Regions from separate parts of the Fructilactobacillus florum 8D genome, predicted to be linked through region 2. Evidence: predicted binding sites of a transcription regulator. Region 2 holds the regulator's gene; the other holds the start of a gene.
The links. The regulator NrdR, encoded in region 2, represses ribonucleotide reductase genes. The targets are predictions, from matches to a motif close to ACACNATATATNGTGT.
Positions count from the first base shown of each region.

Region 1: the regulator NrdR is predicted to act here: its motif matches at 5,030-5,045, upstream of nrdH (glutaredoxin-like protein NrdH).

Region 1 is NZ_ALXG01000033.1:21,107-32,044, reverse strand. Features, by position in the region: gene B808_RS03855 (ABC transporter ATP-binding protein/permease) at 1-769, opposite strand, end outside; gene B808_RS03850 (YaaL family protein) at 781-1,023, opposite strand; gene recR (recombination mediator RecR) at 1,031-1,630, opposite strand; gene B808_RS03840 (YbaB/EbfC family nucleoid-associated protein) at 1,643-1,963, opposite strand; gene dnaX (DNA polymerase III subunit gamma/tau) at 1,981-3,669, opposite strand; RNA gene ffs (signal recognition particle sRNA small type) at 3,788-3,874, opposite strand; gene B808_RS03830 (nucleoside deaminase) at 3,916-4,380, opposite strand; gene B808_RS03825 (class I SAM-dependent methyltransferase) at 4,373-4,993, opposite strand; gene nrdH (glutaredoxin-like protein NrdH) at 5,147-5,392, shown strand; gene nrdE (class 1b ribonucleoside-diphosphate reductase subunit alpha) at 5,506-7,674, shown strand; gene nrdF (class 1b ribonucleoside-diphosphate reductase subunit beta) at 7,689-8,708, shown strand; gene B808_RS03805 (L-lactate dehydrogenase) at 8,760-9,683, opposite strand; gene mprF (bifunctional lysylphosphatidylglycerol flippase/synthetase MprF) at 9,828-10,938, opposite strand, start outside.
Region 2 is NZ_ALXG01000038.1:27,061-37,998, reverse strand. Features, by position in the region: gene rplT (50S ribosomal protein L20) at 1-280, opposite strand, end outside; gene rpmI (50S ribosomal protein L35) at 305-499, opposite strand; gene infC (translation initiation factor IF-3) at 528-1,031, opposite strand; ribosomal protein L20 leader region at 1,075-1,206, opposite strand; gene thrS (threonine--tRNA ligase) at 1,247-3,187, opposite strand; gene dnaI (primosomal protein DnaI) at 3,441-4,370, opposite strand; gene B808_RS04555 (DnaD domain protein) at 4,363-5,685, opposite strand; gene nrdR (transcriptional regulator NrdR) at 5,688-6,170, opposite strand; gene coaE (dephospho-CoA kinase) at 6,177-6,749, opposite strand; gene mutM (DNA-formamidopyrimidine glycosylase) at 6,742-7,584, opposite strand; gene polA (DNA polymerase I) at 7,600-10,284, opposite strand; gene murC (UDP-N-acetylmuramate--L-alanine ligase) at 10,436-10,938, opposite strand, start outside.

The DNA.
Region 1 (10,938 bases), on a different contig from region 2:
AATGTTCCCAGGCCATCCTGAACATGGCGAATGAGCTAGCTACCTTAGAATGGAACGAGTTGTTTTCTTGAACAACTGGGAATGGATCTTTTAGCTGACGATCACTATCAATCACTCCATTTGCCAGATGGACAATTCGCGTCCCATAGTCGGCTACGATTTGTGAATGAGTAACCGCAATGACTAACTTGCCAGACTTAGCAATGTCATTCATCAGCTTCAAAATCTCATCAGTATTCTGGGCATCGAGCGCTCCAGTAGGTTCATCTGCGATAATGATTTCAGGATCTGCTGCTAACGCTCTCGCAATCGAAACTCGTTGCTTTTGACCTCCCGAAAGCTGGTTAGGATATTTATTTTGATGATCAGCCAGCCCAACTTGTTTTAACAAATCACGAGCCCGCTGTTCTTGTTCTTGTTTATTCATCGTAGTCATCTCAAGCGCTACGATTACATTTTCTTTAACCGTTAGATGACTAACTAAATTAAAACTTTGAAAAATGAACCCAATGGTACTCCGCCGGTACTCATCCAACTGTTGGCTAGTCTCGCGTTTGAGCGACTTTCCATTTAACAGCACATCTCCTTGATAGTTACCATCGAGACCAGCAATGATATTCATTAAAGTGGTCTTTCCCCCACCAGATTCGCCTAAGATGGAGACAAATTCTCCCTTAGAAAACTGGAGGTTGATTCCATTTAAAACTTGAAAATGTTGATTATCAACTTCATAACTTTTCTTAATATCCTTTAGTTCTAGATACGCCATTACTTGCTCCTTTAATTATCGTAGACACTGGGTTGAATCCGAGTATTTTTTAAACGTCGTTTACGTGATTGTCGGTACATAAATTCGTACTTTTGTTTGGCGAGTTCCGTCTGGGCAATAACTTGCGGATCAACATCAGCAACCGCCTGTTCCGTTTGCTGAGCTTGATCCCAGTCCTGCTTGAGCAGATTAATTGAAGTTAACAATGACTCATCATACATTTGTTTGAAGTTTTTTTGTCTAAATTTGAACATACATCACCTACATCTCGGTGCGTCCTTCCACCGCTTTATATAATGTCATTTCATCAGCATATTCAATATCACTTCCTACAGAAAGCCCCCGCGCTAGTCTGGTTACCCGTAATCCTGCTGGTTTTAATAACCGAGCTAGGTACATTGCCGTCGCATCTCCTTCGGGAGTGGCATTTGTTGCAATGATTACTTCTTTAATCGCTTCATTTTTCTGCAGTCGCTGAATTAATGAACTAATGTTCAATTCTTCTGGACCCCGACCCTCAATTGGTGACATTACTCCATGCAAGACATGATATAAACCGTGGTAATCTTTCATTTTCTCCATCGTCATCACATCTTTAGCTTGTTCGACCACAACCACCTGACTCTGATCTCGAGTCGGATCAGAACAAATTGCACAAGGGTCATGTTCAGTTAAGTTACCACAAATCGAGCAAAATGTCAGTTTATCTTTTGTATCCAATAACGCTTGAGAAAAATTTTTCACAACATCGGCATCCATATCAACTGTAAAGAACGCCAGCCGGGTGGCTGTTTTTTCCCCAATTCCCGGAAGATGCATATAACTATCAATCAATTTAGCAACTGGTTCTGGGTACTGCATATAAATCACTCCCTACATTCCGGGAATGTTCATTCCCTGGGTATACTTACCCATTTTTGATTTTGTAGTTTCTGCAATCTGATTTAAGCCATCATTTACAGCACTAATAACTAAATCAGACAACATTTCAGTATCACTCGAATCAATGGCCTCTGGCTTAATTTGTAGATCTTTCAATTGGCGATCACCAGTAAAAGTTGCTGTAACCAGTTCCTTTGGTGCCTTGCCAACAAACTCTGTCTGATCAATCGTCTCCTGTTCAGAAGCTAATTTTTTTTGCATCTCTTGCGCCTGCTTCATCAATTTTCCCATGTTCATGCCATTCATTCCCATTGTGTAATTCCTCCATCTTAGTTATTTTCAATTTTAATTAATTCACTACCGAACAAATCCTTAGCCTTTGTAACAAGCGGAGTTTCTACCGTCTTTTCTGTCGTCGGAATCGCTTGCTTGGGCTGCTTTCGATCAAGATATTCTTGTCTGATCTTGGGCCATTCAGCTTGGGTCACAAATAATAACGGAACGGTCGTGCCAAACACTTGCTCTAAACCAGTTTGCAGGGCTGTTTGCAATTCTTGATCATGTCCAGCTTTTTCATACAAAAAGTCATAATCAAATGCCACGACAACCCCCTGATCACTGGCAGCTACCGGTTTAGAAACGTGCATAACTGCCCGTTGTGTTACTGATAAGGAACCTAACAGCTGCTCCCAGTGTTGCTGATAATTTGTCAACGCTTTGCGCGTTGCCGTTTGGAGGACCTGAAAAATTGCAGTAAGATCTGCCTTAAGCGGGCGTGGTTTTTCAGAAACAGTCGTCCGTGGAGCGGGCGTTGCTGTAGTTGAAGTAGCCGGTTGCTCGTCTCGTTTTGCTTTTTGCAAATCAGGTTTAAGTTGCTGCTGTAAAGTCGTCACTTGCTGTTGGAGTTGGTGCACCTCGGCTACTAAATCATTTGGTTTTGGATGTGCTAACTTAACGGTTAATAATTCTAAATACACATCCGGTTGATAGGTTGCACGCAACTGCTGCTGCACCTGCCCCATGATCTCGATTGCCTGATAAATCACTGTTGCATCCGTCGCTTGCGCCATTGTGGGGAAGCGTTCCCCGAGCATTGCTAGTTCGTTTGCGGGAATCATCGTTTGATCCTGCTGGTACAGCAACATTTTTTGCGCATAATCAATTAGATCCTCAATAAACTGGTGGGCATCCTTCCCTTGGCTTAAAATCGTCTGCACCATCGCTAACCCCGTGGCCACCTCATGCCCAAAGACAGCCACAAAATAATTTTGCAATTCCACCCGAGCGACGCTCCCAGTGACCTGTAACGCATTCTCATACGTAACCCGATCTTGCTGATAAGCTAGCGCCTGGTCGAGCATGCTGAGCGCATCTCTAAGACCACCTTCAGCACTTTGAGCAATCACTTTAAGACCTTGGTCATCGTAAGTAATTTGTTTAGCTGCCAAAATTTTTTCTAACTGCGCTACAATTGCGGTTGCTGAAATTCGTTTAAAGGAAAAGCGCTGAACCCGTGAAATGATAGTAGCAGGTAACTTATGCGGTTCCGTCGTAGCTAGAATAAAAATCACCTGTGCCGGCGGTTCTTCCAGTGTCTTTAGTAGCGCATTAAACGCTCCTGTAGAAAGCATATGAACTTCATCGATAATGTAAACCTTGTAGGCTGCCTCAGTAGGAGCATATTTTGCCTTATCACGAATATTACGGATCTCTTCAACCCCATTATTAGAAGCCGCATCAATTTCGATCACATCATTGAGTGCTCCTTGATTAATTGCTAAACAAATCGGACATTGGTTACAGGGTTCCCCATCCTGCTGTTTTGGGCAGTTAACCGCTTTGGCTAAAATTTTAGCTGTCGAGGTCTTACCAGTACCTCGAGGGCCGCTAAAGAGATAGGCGTGACTAATCTGTTTTGTAATCAATGCATTTTTCAAAGTCTTGGTAATCACCGGCTGACCGACAATCTCATCGAAACGTTGTGGTCGCCAAACCCGATATAAAGCCTGATAGCTCAAAAAGCACTCCTTTCCATCTGTAAAATCACAGATAAGTTAATCACTAGCTCCATTTTAACACGTTCATAATTTTTCTATAAAAAAATCTCTCGATCAATTTGATCGAGAGTTAGTTAGCTATAACGAGAAGCACAGGACGAAACAAACTTAGTGCTGCTTCCTTCCGGACCTGACACGGTTCGTAAGTCCATCCTTGCCTCAAGGCCTTACGGCACTTAATACTATAATCCATTCCGACTAGCTTGTCTAGTCCTTAGAGCCTCGTTGGCGCTTATTTTTAAAAAATGACTGCATCAATCGACGGGATGCTACCGTCTGAACCCCGCTGCGCACACTCACTTGATGATTTTGGCGAGAATCCGTCAAGCAGTGGTACAGACTCTTTACCGCTCCCGCTTTAGGATTCATTGCTCCATAAACTACCCGTGCCACTCGGGCATTCAGGATTGCTCCCGCACACATCAAACAAGGCTCAATCGTGACGTACAAAGTACATTCATCCAACCGCCAACTATGAAGTTTTTGACAGGCCATGTCCAAAGCGATCAGTTCAGCATGTTGAGTTGCTAGCTGGCTATGTTCCCGTAAATTATGTCCCGTTCCAATGATTTGGTCGTGGAAAACGACCACTGCTCCAATCGGTATTTCTCCGACCTGACCAGAAAATTCTCCTAACTTTAATGCCTGCCTCATATAATAATCATCATTCATTTTTAGAACCATCCCGGCGCTCACTCACTAAAATATAATAACCCTTGGAACGCTTAACAATCCGGACATTCCCAAAGACATTTTTCAACGTTTGCTGAGCAGATGGGGCTCCTTGTTTTTTTTGCAAAACGACCGTAATCGTTCCCTGTGGCAACAAATGATCATAGGCTCCTGCAAGCATCCGTGTTACCACCGCTTTCCCAGCCCGCACTGGTGGATTCGTCACAATGGCGGCGAATTGCTCGCTAAGCGCTTGATAACCGTCGGATTGCTTCACTAAAACGTTCTCCAGTTGATTTGCCCGGGCATTTCTTGTTGCGAGACTAAGCGCTCGCTGATTGACGTCAGTTAACAAAAACTGCCGATTAGGGGCTTGCCGCGCCAAGAAAAGCCCAATTGGCCCATAACCACAACCCAAATCCAAAATTGGTCCAGCGGGGATCTGTTCTAAATTAGTATTCTCAATCAGCAGTCGGGAACCATAATCAATCGTATTTTTAGAAAACACTCCGTTGTCTGAGATGAAACTTAACGTGGTTTGCTTCAGCGTAAAATCCCAGTGCTTTTCATTGTGCGCAACCGTCGGATTAGTACTATAGTAAAAACTATTCAAAATCTCATCCCTTTCAAAAATTTTTTTATGTTTCACACACCATATATAGCGTGTTTCTCAAATGCTTGACCCCACATGTAGGGGGTTCAGTAGTTGAAAGATTCACTTTTCGTAGTAAACTTTAAAACAGTAAGTAAAAAGGAGCTGATTACTATGGAAAAAGTTACTGTTTTCACAAAAGATAATTGTATTCAATGTAAACTGACAAAACGTTTTTTAAAGGAACACAACGTGACCTTTACGGAGAAAAACACCTCCACTAATCCGGAGCTAATTGGACACTTAAAAAAGCAAGGATTTCAAGCGGTTCCAGTCGTTGAAAGTCAGTTCATCGAATCATTCAGCGGATTTCAGCCGGCTAATCTCAACAAATTACTAGCCGCCTTTCAATCAGCCTAGTCCTGACTTCATTATACACGCAAATATCACTTCTAAATTTCTGAAGTTAGTAATTACTAATACTAACGCGGATTTTTTTATCTAGATTAAAATATTGAGGGGAATTCAGAATCATGTCACTAAAAGACCACCAGGATGTTTCTTATTTCAGTTTAAACAACGAAATTAACATTCCCACTGCCGATGGAAAAATCCAATTGGAAAAAGATCGCGAGGCACTAGCAGCCTTTCTAGAAGAGAACGTACGCCCCAATACCAGGCACTTTAATTCCTTACGAGAACGCTTCGATTACTTAATTGAACATGACTACGTTGAGGCTCGTACCATCAAGAATTACCCGTTTACCTTTATCGAACAACTCTATCAGTATCTCGAAACCCAAAACTTTCACTTCCATTCTTTTATGGCAGCTTACAAGTTTTATGCTCAGTATGCATTAAAGACCAATGATGGTAATCAATACCTCGAAAATTATCTCGACCGAACGGCTCTTAATGCCCTATACATGGCTGATGGTAATCAACAACTAGCCATGGACTTGGCTAGCGAACTGATCAACCAGCGCTTTCAGCCCGCTACTCCTACGTTTCTAAATGCCGGTAAGAAACGGCGTGGTGAATTAATTTCCTGCTTTTTAATTCAGACAACCGATGACATGAATAGTATCGGTCGGACAATTAATTCAGCGCTGCAACTCTCAAAAATCGGTGGTGGGGTTGGAATCAACTTATCTAATCTCCGCTCGGCTGGTGATCCTATCAAAGAGATTGAAGGTGCTGCTAGCGGAGTTTTACCCGTCATGAAACTTTTAGAAGACAGCTTTAGTTACTCCAATCAACTAGGGCAGCGTCAGGGAGCCGGCGTCGTTTATCTTAGTGTTTTTCACCCCGATATTATCGACTTTTTGTCTGTTAAACAAGAAAATGCCGATGAAAAGATCCGGGTTAATACCCTTTCGTTAGGCGTTACCATTCCAGATAAATTTTATGAGTTAGCTAAGCATAATGACCAAATGGCGTTATTTAGCCCTTATGATGTAGAAAAAGTTTATGGCGTTCCTTTCTCATACGTTGATCTCACCACCGAGTACGACCGAATGGTGAATAACTCTGCAATTCACAAAAAATATATCAAGGCTCGTGATCTAGAAACTGAACTAGGTAAACTCCAACAAGAATCAGGATATCCGTATGTCATGAACATTGACACCGCTAATCGTGATAATCCGATCGAGGGTAAGATCGTGATGAGCAATCTTTGTTCCGAGGTTATGCAAGTTCAAACCCCCTCGATTATCAACGATCTTCAGGAATATGAAAAACTCGGCACCGATGTTTCTTGTAATCTAGGCTCGACTAACGTTGTTAACTTGATGCGCTCAACTAACTTTGGCAAATCAATTACCACCATGGTGCGCGCCCTGACCTTTGTCTCTGACTCCAGTAAAATCAATGTTGTCCCTTCGATTCGCCATGGGAATGACCTCAGTCACTCGATTGGACTCGGCGCTATGGGACTCCATTCCTATCTTGCCTTACATCATTTATACTATGGTGAGCCTGACTCCGTTGAATTCACCAGTGTTTATTTTATGTTACTTAATTACTGGACCCTCGTCGCTTCTAACCAGCTCGCAAAAGAACGGGGCGTAACCTTCGATAATTTTGAAAATAGTAAATATGCTGACGGTAGCTATTTCGATAAATATACTAGCAAAGACTGGGGGCCACGTTCCGAGCGGGTTAAATCACTATTTCAGAACATCGACATCCCAACCCCAGACGATTGGCAACAACTCCAAGCAGCGGTTCAAGAATTTGGTCTGTACCATCAAAACCGCATGGCGGTTGCTCCTAATGGTTCGACAGCCTACATTGGTGATGCCACCGCTAGCTTAGCTCCGATCGTTAGCCGGATTGAGGAGCGCCAAGAAGCCAAAATTGGAACTATTTTTTACCCTGCGCCTTACCTTTCGAATGAAACTCTCAAATACTATCAGTCCGCCTATGATCTTGACATGCGCAAGGAAATTGATATTTATGCCGCAGCACAACAGCACGTCGATCAAAGTCTCAGCATGACGATGTTCTTACGTTCCACCATTCCGAAGGGCTTGTACGAATGGAAAAATGGACGTTCGGAAAAAATGTCAACCAGAGACCTGTCCATTTTACGCAACTATGCCCACCAAAAGGGGATTAAATCCATCTATTATGTCAGAACTTTTACGGACAACAACGATACGGTGGGTGCTAATGAATGTGAAAGCTGTGTCATTTAGAGGAGGATTTTACCATGAACTTAAACGAGGTCTTAACTGGCAAATTAACTGGCGCATATCAAGCCATTAATTGGAATCAGGTTAGTGATCAGATTGACCAAGCTACTTGGCACAAGTTAACTGAACAATTTTGGCTGGACACTCGAGTACCAGTTTCTAATGATTTAAAAGACTGGCGGGAATTAGATGATGATCATAAGTGGTTGGTCGGACATGTGTTTGGAGGATTAACCCTTCTAGACACACTCCAGTCACAAGATGGCATGGCCGCCCTACGCAATGATGCCACTACCCAACATGAAATTGCAGTCCTTAATAATATTCAATTTATGGAATCGGTTCATGCTAAAAGTTATTCCACTATTTTTTCAACATTAAATACACCGAGTGAAATTAATGAAATCTTTGCTTGGAGTGATTCTGAGGAATTTTTGCAAAATAAAACTAAGCGCATCTATGAACTATATCATAGCGAAGGTGATCCATTAAAAAAGAAAATTTCGAGTGTTTTCCTAGAAACCTTTCTCTTTTATTCCGGATTTTTCACTCCCCTCTGGTACCTAGGAAACAATAAGCTCACAAATGTAGCCGAAATCATCAAACTAATCATTCGTGATGAATCAGTTCATGGAACTTACATCGGCTATAAATTTCAGGTTGCTTTCAACAAGCTTGACAACCAGCGTCAACAAGCTCTGAAGGATTGGATGTACAATTTCTTGTATGATTTGTACGATAATGAGGAAAAATATACCCACCTCTTATATGATCAAGTTGGACTAACTGAAAAAGTTTTAACATTCATTCGCTACAATGCCAATAAAGCACTCATGAATTTAGGTCAAGATCCTATGTTTCCAGACACTGCTGCCGACGTAAACCCCGTCGTCATGAATGGAATTTCAACTGCCACCGTTAACCATGACTTCTTCTCTGAGGTTGGCAATGGTTATCGTCTTGGTAATGTTGAAGCAATGAGTGATCAAGATTATCAGCTTAGTTCCTGGGAAGCTCATCACCAACCTAAAAAATAACGTCATCTAAAAAGGATTTGCGCTTGAATCATTCAAGTACAAATCCTTTTTTTAACCTAAATATTTTGCAACATTACTCTTAATAAAGTCAGCAGAATGTTGTAGTTGTTCTAGTTCTTGTTTCGTTAACTGTAGCGTATTATCCTGCAAGACTCCATCACGTCCAACCATAACTGGATATGATAAGTAGACCTGGTATTCTGATCGAAAATTAGAAATCGGTAAAACCAGATGCGCATCACTCATAATCGCTAGCGCTAGCCGAACCGCAGCCGTTGCCACTCCGTAACTAGTGTACCCTTTCCCTTTAAAAACCGCAAACCCTCCTCGGCGAGCTTCACTATCAAGCTCAGCTAAGTCTAGTCCTCTAGCTGGCGCTAACTTTGTTAAGGGTTGGTCAAGAGCATAAACGGTGGACCAGGCCGTAAATTGAGAATTGCCATGCTCGCCCAAATTATAGCCACTCACTGCCCGTGGATCAAGCTTCAGGCGTTCTGACACCGCACGTTTCATGCGAGCTGAATCTAGTAAGGTTCCCGTTCCTAAAACATGTTTTTGCGGCAATCCCGTCACTTGCTGATAAATTTGAGTGATGACATCGACCGGATTAGTTATCGCAATAATAATTCCATTAAAACCGACATCACGAATTCGAGCAGCCACCTGTTTGACGTTCTCACTATTAAACGGCAATTCGACAAACCGATCCTCGTTAGCTTGATCATTCAACCGAATATTTCCTAAGGCTGAGATAATGATATCTGCATCACGTAAAGCACCATAGTCATTCACAATAATTTCCGTATGGAATGGTAAATTTGGCATCGCTTCACGAAAATCAAGCGCATCGGCTTCAACTTTCTTTGTATTAGTATCAATCAAAACTAATTCATCAGTGAATCCATTTGCAACTAAATAGTGGGCAACGGTACTCCCAACATGACCAACGCCAATGATTCCAATCTTTCTTGTCATTTTAAGACCTCCTCATAATTGTAAATATTGTAACAGTTACAAACTTGTTTTCCTAGTTAATCTTGATTAATAGCAAATAAATTATGTTCCTCACTAATTTAACCCAATTAAAAAGCCTGCAAATAAAAATTTGCAGGCTTTTACCTAATTTAACCGCTGTGGTTTTTCGTTGACTACTACCAATAGTTGTAACATGGTAAAGACCAACGAATTATGGCGACGATAAACGAAGTACTTCGATTCCCAGCGATCAACATATTTTTGCTTATAGGACCGTAATCCCTGAAAACTATAAAACGCATCGCCATATTCATAAATCAAATGCGCGATTTTTTCGTTAATAAAACTAAACCGTGAATTCCCAACGTTGGCTAGCGGTGCCATCCCAAGATTAAACCACTGGTAGCCAACTTCTTTTGAGTAGTTAAATAAATTAATGAAAATTGCATCCATAATTCCAGAAGGTGCTGTTCCCCCTGACCGCATTAAATCGATCGAGGTCGTTTGATGATCACCAGTTGGCATCAGATTAGCAAAGGCCACAATTTCATCATCCTGATCGTGAATTACCGCAATCGGAGCTTGATTTAAATAATAGTCATCAAAGAACCCAAGTGAAAAGCCTTTTTCCTCCCGGCCTTCGAGCCATTCTTCAGAAATTAACCGTAGTTTAGCAAGCGTGTTCTCTGAAAAGGGCGGTTGTAAGATGTCAAAGTGGTATCCATCCCGACTAAATTTATGCATCAACGCGCGTTCACCACGATGTCGCTTCCCTACAAGGGTGAAATCTTTCAGATTGACATACCCCTCTTCTCCAGCCTTGATAAAATCAAAGCCCTTGTCATGTAACAACATCGTCAGCGACTCGCTTACCTCATAGAAAACCAAGGTCAAATCAACATTATCAGCATCTAACATAAACTGATCAATAGCTGCTTCTAACTTTTCCTGATTACCAAAGGGTTCTCCCATTACGATTAGCTTATTCGCTTTTTGGCGATACATAAATACCATCTGGTCTTGATGATCCTCTTGATAAAAATATAATTTCTTATCCCGTAAAAAAGCCAGGTGACTATCTTCATTTCCACCGAAGTTATTAATCACTGTGCGCACGCGCTCGGCATCAAATTTTTGATAAAGCCAGGCCGTCTTACTTGGACTAGAGTAACTTAAATAGCGATAGAGACCGTATAGAATACAAATTGCGATCACAAAGCCAATTAAACCAATAATCCAAACTTGTTGGGAAGGT
Region 2 (10,938 bases):
TTTTACGGTTGACATCAATGTTAGCTTCTTTCAGACCATGCATCAACTGACTGTAACTGATGTCGTTAATTCGGGCAGCAGCGTTAATCCGTGTAATCCATAGTTTCCGGAAATTACCTTTATTATTCCGACGATCACGGAAAGCATATTCACGTGATTTCATCACTTGATTTTTAGCAGTTTTAAATAAACGATGCTTCCCGCCGCGGTATCCTTTAGCTAGCTTTAAAACTCGTTTACGCCGATTACGTGTGGTAGTTCCACCTTTAACTCGTGGCATGTCAAAATCCTCCTAGAAATTAAATTATTTTTTCAAAAGTTCACTGTATGATTTAACCCAGATTGGATCAATCATGCGAGTTCCGCGCAAGTGACGACGTTGTTTCTTAGTTTTTCCGTGAAAACGGTGACTAGTAAAAGCATGGGCACTTTTTAAACCACCCTTAGCAGTTTTCTTGAACCGTTTGGCAACCGCCCGGTTTGATTTCATTTTTGGCATTAGTTAGTCCTCCTCATCGTGTTAAATGTTAATTTTTAGTTTTATTGGTAGGAGCCAGCATTAAAAACATGCTACGTCCATCCATCTTAGCTCGTTGCGTTACAGTGGCAATGTCACTTAGGGCATCCGCCATTCGGTTCAATACCTGACGTCCAATTTCCTTATGTGTAATGGCACGTCCTTTAAATCGAATTGAAACGCGAACTTTTTCTCCCTTGCTCAAAAATTTCTGTGCATTTTTAAGCTTAGTATTGAAGTCGTTGGTATCAATCGTTGGACTCAACCGAATTTCTTTTACGCCAACCGTTTTTTGTTTTTTTCTCGCTTCACGATCTTTTTTTTGCTGGTTGAAACGATATTTCCCATAATCTAGAATCTTGGCAACCGCTGGTTTAGCGTTAGGTGCCACTAACACTAAGTCAAGATTAGCTACTTCAGCAATTTGAAGTGCTTCTTGCTTTGATTTTAGACCGAGCTTATTTCCCTGGTCATCAATTACCATCATCTCATGGGCACGAATGCTATCATTCACCGTCTGATCTCGTTTTGCTATGGTCCTTCACCTCCAAATATTTTTAGCAGAAAAATAGCGGATCCTCTTAACAGAGAACCCGCTATTTCTATCATAGTAGTTGATAGATTTTGCATCGAAAGCCCAGCAACTAAGCGTTACTCAGGCGAGAAGCGGGAAACTTCTGCTTTTAACTTTTTAAGCTTATCAAGAAATCAACTACTTGTCAACTAAAGCTATTCATTTCTGGAGTAGGTTGCAATATCCTGCAAAATCTCTTTTTCAAAATCTGCCACCGAAAGTGACCGGCTGTCATCTTCACCGTACTTTCGCACCGAGACCGTCTGCTGTTGCTTTTCGTCATCACCTACCACAATTGTGTATGGAATCTTGTGAGTTTGCGCATCTCGAATCAGATAGCCCATCTTTTCACCACGTTGATCAACTGATGACCGCAGTTTCAAGGCTGTAAACTGTTCATTCAAATGATGCGCATAATCACCGTGTTTTTCTTCACTGACCGGAATAATTTGAATTTGTTTGGGCGCCAACCAGGTTGGGAAAGCTCCTTTATAAATTTCAATTAGATAAGCTGTAAATCGTTCCATGGTTGAAACTAACCCTCGGTGAATCATAACCGGACGATGTTCTTGACCATCCTCACCAACATATTTCAAATCAAATCGTTCTGGTAACATGAAATCCAGTTGAATTGTGGATAACGTTTCCTCGTTGCCAAGCGCCGTCTTTGTTTGAACATCAAGCTTAGGACCATAAAAAGCGGCTTCACCCTCGGCCTCGACATATTCAAGCCCCAAGTCATCCATGGCACCTTTCAGCATTGCTTGTGCCTTGTTCCACATCTCGTCATCATCAAAATACTTTTCTGTATTTTGTGGGTCACGATAGCTTAGTCGGAACGTGTAATTGTCAATGTCAAAATCATGATAAACATCAACCATTAGGTTTAATATCCGCTTGAATTCATCCTGAATCTGTTCGGGCGCAACAAAAGTATGCCCGTCATTGAGTGTCATCTCACGGACTCGTTGCAACCCACTCAGTGCACCAGATTTTTCATATCGATGCATCATGCCAAGTTCAGCAATACGTAATGGTAATTCACGGTAAGAACGAATGTGATGGTTATAGATTTGAATGTGGGAAGGACAGTTCATTGGTCGTAATTCAAGTTGTTCATCATCATCCATCGTCATTGGTGGAAACATATCTTCTCGATAATGATCCCAATGACCAGATTGTTTATAGAGATCTAGGTTCGCCAATACTGGTGTATACACGTGCTGGTAGCCATTTGCAACTTCTTTATCGGTAATGTAGCGTTCAATTGTCCGCCGAATCGTAGCTCCATTGGGCATCCAATAAGGTAATCCCGCACCGACTTTAGGATCAACAAAGAAAAGATCCAAATTATTTCCAATAACTCGGTGGTCACGCTCATGTGCTTCTTGACGTTGTTGTAAATCAGCTTGTAAATCTGCCTCTTGATAAAAAGCCGTTCCATAAACTCGCTGTAACATCGGATTAGACGATTTCCCTTGCCAGTAAGCTCCTGCCACAGATAATAGTTTAAAGTGCTTCAAAGCTTTCAAACTAGGAGCAATCACTGTTTGAGCTAATGTCAAAACCCCATTAATTTTGTAAAACAAAAATTTAGTTTGCTGGCGTGCTTCAAGCAATGCCCGTTGGTACTGATCGGAACCGATTTCTGCTAGGGCATCCTCTTGACTAAGCCAGTGCCGCTCAATAACCGCATTTTGCTTGATCATCTGTTGCATCTTTTTAGTAATAGTTGCCAACTCATCAACGCTAATTTGCCGATCTGCCTTGTCCGTATCAACATAAAAGCCATCTTCATCAACTGCTAATTGACCAAGTTTAATCTCAGAAAACTGTTTTTTAACTGCCGTCGCCAACAATTGAGCTCCCGTTGCTCGTAAAATCTGCAGTGCTTCTGGATCTTGATCTGTAATAATTTGAAGGTGTCCCCCTTGTTCTAAGGGTTGTTCCAGGTCAACTAGCTGTTCATCAAGTTTACCAGCGAGGGCTTTTTTACCCAAACTAACTGCAATTGACTGTGCGATCTGAACAACCGTTACCGGCGTCTCAAATGCTCGCTGGCTACCATCTGGAAACTCAAATGTTAACTTTGCCATCGTATCTTCCTCCTATGAAAAAAGCCCCCAGTCCAAACAGACTAGGGGCGTCAGTGACGCGGTTCCACCCAAATTAATTCGTTATAACGAATATCTCAGTTAACCACTTCTTTAATTTTTACAAATACTAGCAAGGCGGTAAGTTAAAATTTATTTTAAATGGCTCACAGCAAATGCCACTCTCTCTGAAAAATAAATTATAACCCATGTCCTATAACTAAATCCTACCCAGTTAGGTGCTACCTGTCAAGCACTAGCTTTCTTGGCGACGATTCTTACCATCAATTTCAATGGGGCGGGCTAAAAAATGAATTCGCTCCAACAACCGCTTAGCTTTCAACGGCTCGACATCGCCACGACTAGTAGTTGCTAAGTGCTCATCGCCCAGCTGTTGAATTGTGAAGTTCGAGGTAAAAAAAGTAGAAAGCTCATGCTGCATACGATATTCAAGAATTACCCCTAACACCTCGTCACGAATCCAAGCAGACATTGCGTCGGCTCCGATATCATCAATAATCAAAACCGGAACTTGTTTTACTCGATTCAGCTTCTCCGTGACCTGATTATTTCCAATTGCACCCTTCATGGTTACGGCAAAACTTGGAAAATGAACCAGACAGACCGTAGTCCCGGTTGCAGCTAATTGCTGCGCCATCGCTGCCATAAGGTAAGTCTTCCCGACTCCAAACGGTCCTGACAAATACAATCCGGGCAAAAAGCCATGTCCTACTTGATGCTCCTTTTCAAGGAAATCATAAACGGCTTTGATCGCCACCATCCGCTGATCAGTTGGCTCATAATCAGAAAGTCGCGCTTGTTTAACAGTGGTTGTCATCCCAATGGTTTGAAACCGTTGCAAGCTGGCTTGACGCTGTTGTTTTTCCAATTGGTTGGCCGTAGGACGATAGGCAACTTCAATTTGATGATCATTTAAGACTAACTCCGGTTCATAACCCGGAGCAAAAGTCGGCTGTCCCTTTTTAAGCTTCGCTTTTTCGGTCACGAATTCATATAATTTTGAGGCTGATTTTTGCAAAACAGCAGCGTCCAAATCTTGTTGATGAGCCGTCAAAAAATCCTGAACGTCATGATCTTGTTGCACCATCTCGACTAGCTTTCGATAGTGCGCTGTTAGACCTTGTTGATCCATAGCTGCTCGTAAATTTGTCCGGATATCATCCATCCTGATCCTCCTTTGCATGATTTATTTTAGCTAGGCGTTTGGCCAGTTCACTCTTTTCCGCACTAGAAACCGGTTTTTCAGTTTGACCAGTAGCATCACGCTTAGCCCATTGCGGTAGCGTCTCGCGAACGTTACCTCTTTTGACCGACGTTTTTTGCTGCTTGCGTTGTGGCTGCCGGTTTTTGATTGCTACTAAAGCCCCCGTTGCCGTTGTAATTTTCTGTTGCGCCCAGTCATTGGCAATGGTGTCTACTAAGTTGCGATTTAAGGTTGGATAATCACGATCAACCAAGAGCAAATAACTCAAAAGGTTGATGACCTCTGGCTCGAGTTGATGGGTCTCAACTAAACTACGCAAAACCCGCTCCTCTCCATTAGTAACAAATCCGCCTTTTTCGTGCTTTAATCCTTGCAAAAAGATCATGGGAGCAGTCCGTTCTGCAACAGCTACTAGTTGCTGCTCTTGCTGACTGAGCTTAGTGGTTGAGCTAACTTGGCTGCCGTGCTTGGCTGGTTCATCAGCGGCCGGTGCGGTCGTTTGTAATTTGTTTTTGCGGGCGACCAATAACTGAAACTGTTGCGCATCAAACCGATTAGTAGTCAAGTTAGTAGCCCGCTCAATCAATTTCGCCTGCGCAACTTCATCTAAACCATACAGCTCCTTCGTGGCTAAAAACAATGGTTTTGCTTTCTTAATCGTTTGCAAATCAACAAAGGAATTTTTCAAAATGCTCAGCAATAATTCAAAATCAAAAGTTGTCTGTGGCATGGGCGTTCTTGCTGTTTGAACCGCTGCTGCATTACGCTTAACATTCGTGACTAACTGAGCGGGGGTAGTAGCTGCAAATCTAAAAACTGAAGTTAGGGCATGCGTAGTCTCCTGATAATCAGCAAGTTCCGGTTTGGCTGGCAATAAAATGCGACTAAGCTCTAAAAAAGCCGATTCACCAACCATTTCTAGCAATAACTGACTTAGCAAAGGATTTTCAAAAAAAGCAACGGGCACTAGCGGTGATACTAATAGGTAATAAACCTCGTTTTCATTATTAACAAATGTCCGCAACAACCCTGCTCCCTCACACTTTTGCCGAGCTCGATAAAGGTCTTGCTTATCAAGACTAAGCCGCTCCATCAGTTGAAAATGTTCACTGACCTTTGCTGACCAACCCCACAATAAATTTAACAGCGCATAAGCTTTGGTGCCGATGATTGGTAAATACAACTGATCCAATGATTGGCGAGCATCGCTGGCAAGTATCGTGTGTGCAGCTATTTTAAATTTACTTTGGGGATTAATCCCTGCTAGTTCCATCATCACTACTCATCATCCTGGCTGGCATCATTATCCATCAATTCTTTCATCTTAACGTAAAACTCATTCATGTCCTTAAACTGGCGGTAAACACTGGCAAAACGAATATAGGCAATTTCGTCGATATCTTTGAGTCCATTCATAACATTTTCGCCAATAATCGCACTGGAAACCTCATGACTCCCGTTGTCTTGACTTTCGATGTTTTTTCGCGTCTGGTCAACGATCTGATTCATCTGCTCCAAAGAAACCGGTCGTTTCTCACAAGATCGAATAATCCCTCGTAGCAATTTTTCCCGATTAAATTCCTGCCGGGTTCCATTCTTTTTAACTACCAGCAGTGGTGTCACTTCAACCATTTCGAAGGTTGTAAACCGATAACCACAGTGCTCACACTGTCGTCTTCGCCTGATCTGCGCCCCATCAGCCAGTGGGCGACTTTCAATTACTTTTGAAGTTGAATTATGTTGACATTTTGGACATTTCATTTCAGATCACTCCAGCTTGGCAAGCCATGTTTGCAGCTGCTCAGCACAGCTCTTGGTCCCATGGCTACTATCAAAAACTGCATCTACCAATCCTAATTTCAAATCTTGTGGCCACTGGGTTTTAATCAACTGGTTCGCGGCACTTAATGAAATATGATTTCTTTGCTGTAACCGTTTCAATCGCAACACTGGATCACAAGTCAACAAAACAATCTGGTCAAAAAATGGATGAAATCCATTTTCAAAAAGTGCGGCGGCTTCAAAAATCGTTAAAGATCCCTTTGTTCGCTCCTCCATTGCGGCCAGTAATGCCGGAGTCAAAATCCGAACCAAGGTGCGTAATTGCGCCGGTTGCTGCCAAACAATCTCACCTAACCGATGGCGATTCACTTGGTGATTGTCAATGACTTCATCACCAAAGTGCGCCGCAATTTCGTGAATCACCGGTTGATTATGTGCCTCGATTTCATGTGTAATTTGATCCAAATCATAAACCGGCCAGCCCGCCGCTTTCAGATAGCTGGCAACCGTTGATTTGCCGGTCGCAATGCCACCGGTTAAGCCAATTACCTTAGTCACTTTCATCTCCATGAACTACTTGACATTTAGGACAGTAGGTCGTTCCTCGTTGTGCTACCTTAATTTTTACTAGCGGGGTCTTGCAACGGTCACAAGGTTCTCCTTGTCGTCCATACGCATGAAGTTGGTTCTGAAATTTTCCTGCTTCCCCATACGCATTGGAATATGAATGAACCGTGGTTCCGTGTCCTTGAATGGCTCTAGCAATTTCAGCAATAATATTAGCACGCAATGCCGTAATCGTTTGATCATTTAAATAGTTAGTGGGCTGCTCGGGGTGAATTTTAGTTAACCACAACACCTCATCACAATAGATATTGCCCAACCCTGCTACTTTAGATTGGTCTAATAAAAAAGCCTTGATCTTTCGATGTGACCCCTGCAATTTTTCCTTTAAATACGTAAAACTCAAATCATGTTCGGTTGGTTCTGGACCAATCTTATTTAAACCAGATAAATTATACACTTGATCATTTGGAACTAATGCCATCTTGCCAAACATTCGGGTGTCTTTGTATCGTAGTTCACGACCATCATTAAGTTGAAAGACAACATTAGTATGCTTAGGTCGTTCAGTTCCAATGGACTGTACCTCATACTTACCTTCCATCCGTAAATGTGAAACTAACGTCAATCCTCCAGAAAGTCTAAACAAAAGATATTTTCCACGCCGATCGATTTTTAAAATCTCTTTATTAGTCAATTTTTTAATGAATTGATCAGCATCTAAGTTAATCATTTTTGGATATAAAACTTCAACTTTTTTGATGGTTGCTCCAACCACCAACTCGGTTAGTCCACTACGAACTGTTTCTACCTCAGGTAACTCCGGCATGCTTTCACCTACATTCTATTTTTTTATATTATACCAGTTATCACCAAAATGACTCTCAACTTTAAGTGGAACGTCAAAGGCGGTTCCAGCTTGCAGTACTGAATCCGTTTTAATGATCGAATCCATCACTTGAGGAACCAGCTGCTCTAACACGGGAATCTCTGATTTTGGGGCCTCAAAAATTAACTCATCATGGATTTGTAACAACATCTGTGCCTGCAAAGATCGTTCTCGTAGTACTTGGTTCATTTTTACCATCGCTGCTTTAATGATATCAGCTGCACTCCCTTGAATTGGTGAATTCATGGCCACTCGTTCAGCAAATTGTCGCTGTTGGAAGCGCTTGGAATTAATTTCTGGAATATAGCGCCGCCGTTTGGCAATTGTTTCTACATAACCATGCTCCTTTGCAAAAGCAACACTTTTTTCCATGTACTCTTTTACCTTTGGATATTCTGCAAAGTAACGATCGATAAATTGCTGGGCTTCCGGCTTGCTAATTCCTGTGTTATTAGCTAACCCATAAGCGCTAATTCCATAGACAATTCCAAAGTTGACCGCCTTTGCCTGCCTTCTAAGTTCAGCATCAACAGGCTGGTCAGCTGGAAGAGAAAAAATTCGACGCGCCGTTGCAGCATGAATATCATCTCCGTCAGCAAAGGCCGCCTGCATTTGCTGATCTTTTGAAATTGCAGCAAGTACTCGCAACTCAATTTGCGAATAATCAGAAGAAAATAATTGCCAGTCTGTCCTTCTAGGAACAAAGGCGGATCGAATCTGACGACCAGCCTCTGTACGAACTGGAATATTTTGCAAATTAGGATCAACCGAGGAGAGCCGTCCCGTCTGAGCTAAGGTTTGGAGATACCGGGTGTGCACTTTCCCATCTGGAAAAATATCACCAATGATCCCATCAATATAAGTCGAAATCAACTTGGTCAGTTGTCGATAATTAAGGATTTTTTCAATGATAGGATAGTCCGGCGCCAATTTTTCTAAAACATCAACGGAAGTGGAGTATCCAGTTTTAGTTTTCTTTAGAACCGGTAGCTGCATCTTTTCAAATAAAACCTCACCAAGTTGTTTAGGTGAACTAATATTAAACCGCATCCCGGCACTTTGATAAATTGACTGTTCAATTTCTGCCAATTGCTCGCTAAACTTACTTTTCAGTTCCGTTAACCGTTCAGCATTAAGGGTAATACCGGTAATTTCCATATCACTAAGAGAACGTGAAAGTGGTACTTCGAGGTTACGATATAAATTTAACTGTTCGTGCTTTTTTAAATCTGCCAACATCGTTGGTTTGAGCGTCTGAATTGCAAGCGCTTTTTGCACCATATGCTCAAACAAAACATCTGAAGCCGGAACTGCCAGTTGCTTTCCTTTGCCGTAAACATCCTGATCGGGACGAACCTGCTGATAATCATGCCGATTAGCAACTTCCCCAACATCATCGGCATTGTTTAAAGTATTAAGCAAATAAGAAGCCAATAACATATCAAAATCAACGTTAGCAAGCTGCACGCCTAACCGATGTAATCCAACAATTTGCGATTTATTATCAAAAACGTTTTTATGAATGCGCTCATCAGCCAGTATCTTGCGGAGTGGTTCACTTTGGAGTAACTCCACTTTCTGACTAACTAACCAGCGTTGCCCGTCCCCAATCACAAATCCAATTTGATCGGCCGTATGATAGTTGCTAGTTAACATTTCCAAGTTAAAAGTAATATCATTACCCAACTCGTTAACCAGCTGTAGATTATCCTCCGTCAAAACCTGATAATCCAGTTTAGGCAAGCTCGGACTTACCTGATAATCACTTCCTAATTCCTTTAAAAATGATTTGAAATTCATTTTCCGATAAAAATCCGCTAATTCAGGGAGAATCGTTGCTTGATAGGTTAATTCTGACAAATCAATTGTAATCGGAGCCTTCCGGTTGATTGTCGCTAGTTGCTTCGAAAGGAGCGCTTGTTCATGATCCAGCTCCAGATTTTCTCGTAATTTTTTCCCACTAACTTGATCAAGCTGCTGATAGAGTTGTTCAATCGTACCAAACTGACGAATCAATTTGACCGCTGTTTTTGGTCCTACCTTACGAACTCCTGGATAATTATCCGATTGATCTCCCTGCAACCCCTTAACATCAATAATTTGCCGAGGCTCGATTCCCATGGTTTCTTGCACATAGGCAGGGGTATACGCCACTAGCTCACTGACTCCTTTTTTTGAAACTGAAACGGTCGTGTGATCAGAACAAAGTTGCGTTAAGTCTCGGTCACCAGTAACTACCTCTACTTGATAACCCGCCTGTTCCGCCCGAAGTGCCACCGTGCCAATAATGTCATCAGCTTCATAATCAGCCAATTCATAAGTGGCAATTCCACGAGCCTTCAATAAATCTAAAATAAAGGGGAATTGTTCGCGCAATTCTTCTGGCATCTTGGCACGACCAGACTTGTATTCAGAATACATTTTCGTCCGAAAAGTTGTTTCACCCGCATCAAAAGCCGCCAAAACTGCTGTTGGTTGCATTTTTTTCAAAAGATCATCCAGCATACGATTTAAGCCATAAATTGCATTCGTATGGAGACCGTCGGCGTTCGTAAATCGATCTAATGATGTGTAAAGTGCAAAAAAAGCTTTGTAACTCAATGAATTTCCATCTAAAAGTAACAACTTCTTAGCTGCCATTGAAAAACCCCTTTATGATTAGTTGCTTGTTTTTCCAGATATTTCTATTTTACATCATTTTATAATAAAAAAGCCCCCCGAGTTGGCAGTTAATCATGCCGACCATTAAGGGGCTTAGAATTAGATGGGATAATTATTTTTTATAGCAAACTTAGTTAATTTTTTTACTTAAATGACTAAGTAAATCTTCATAGGTTCGTTCATATTTTTGAATATCGCCAGCCCCCATAAAAATCACTACGGCATCATGGTAATCCAATAACGGCGACATGTTTGCTTCAGTGATTAGCTGACTGCCGTTAATCTTATCAACCAAATCCTGACTGGTTACGTCTCCGTACTTCTCTCGTGGCGAACTGTATATTTTTGTAACGTAAACGTGATCAGCTTTACTTAGCGTAGCGGCAAAATCATCCAAATAGGCAATCGTTCGACTAAAAGTATGTGGCTGAAAAACTACTACGATTTCTTTATTCGGATATTCTTGTCGCGCTGCATCAAGGGTTGCCCGAATCTCAGAGGGATGGTGAGCATAATCGTCAATAATAGTCATATCACCCATTTTAACTTGTGAAAAACGGCGTTTAACCCCTTGAAAAGTCAGGAGTTCACGCTTAATTTCAGCTAAGTCGACCTCTTCAAAGTAAGCAACCG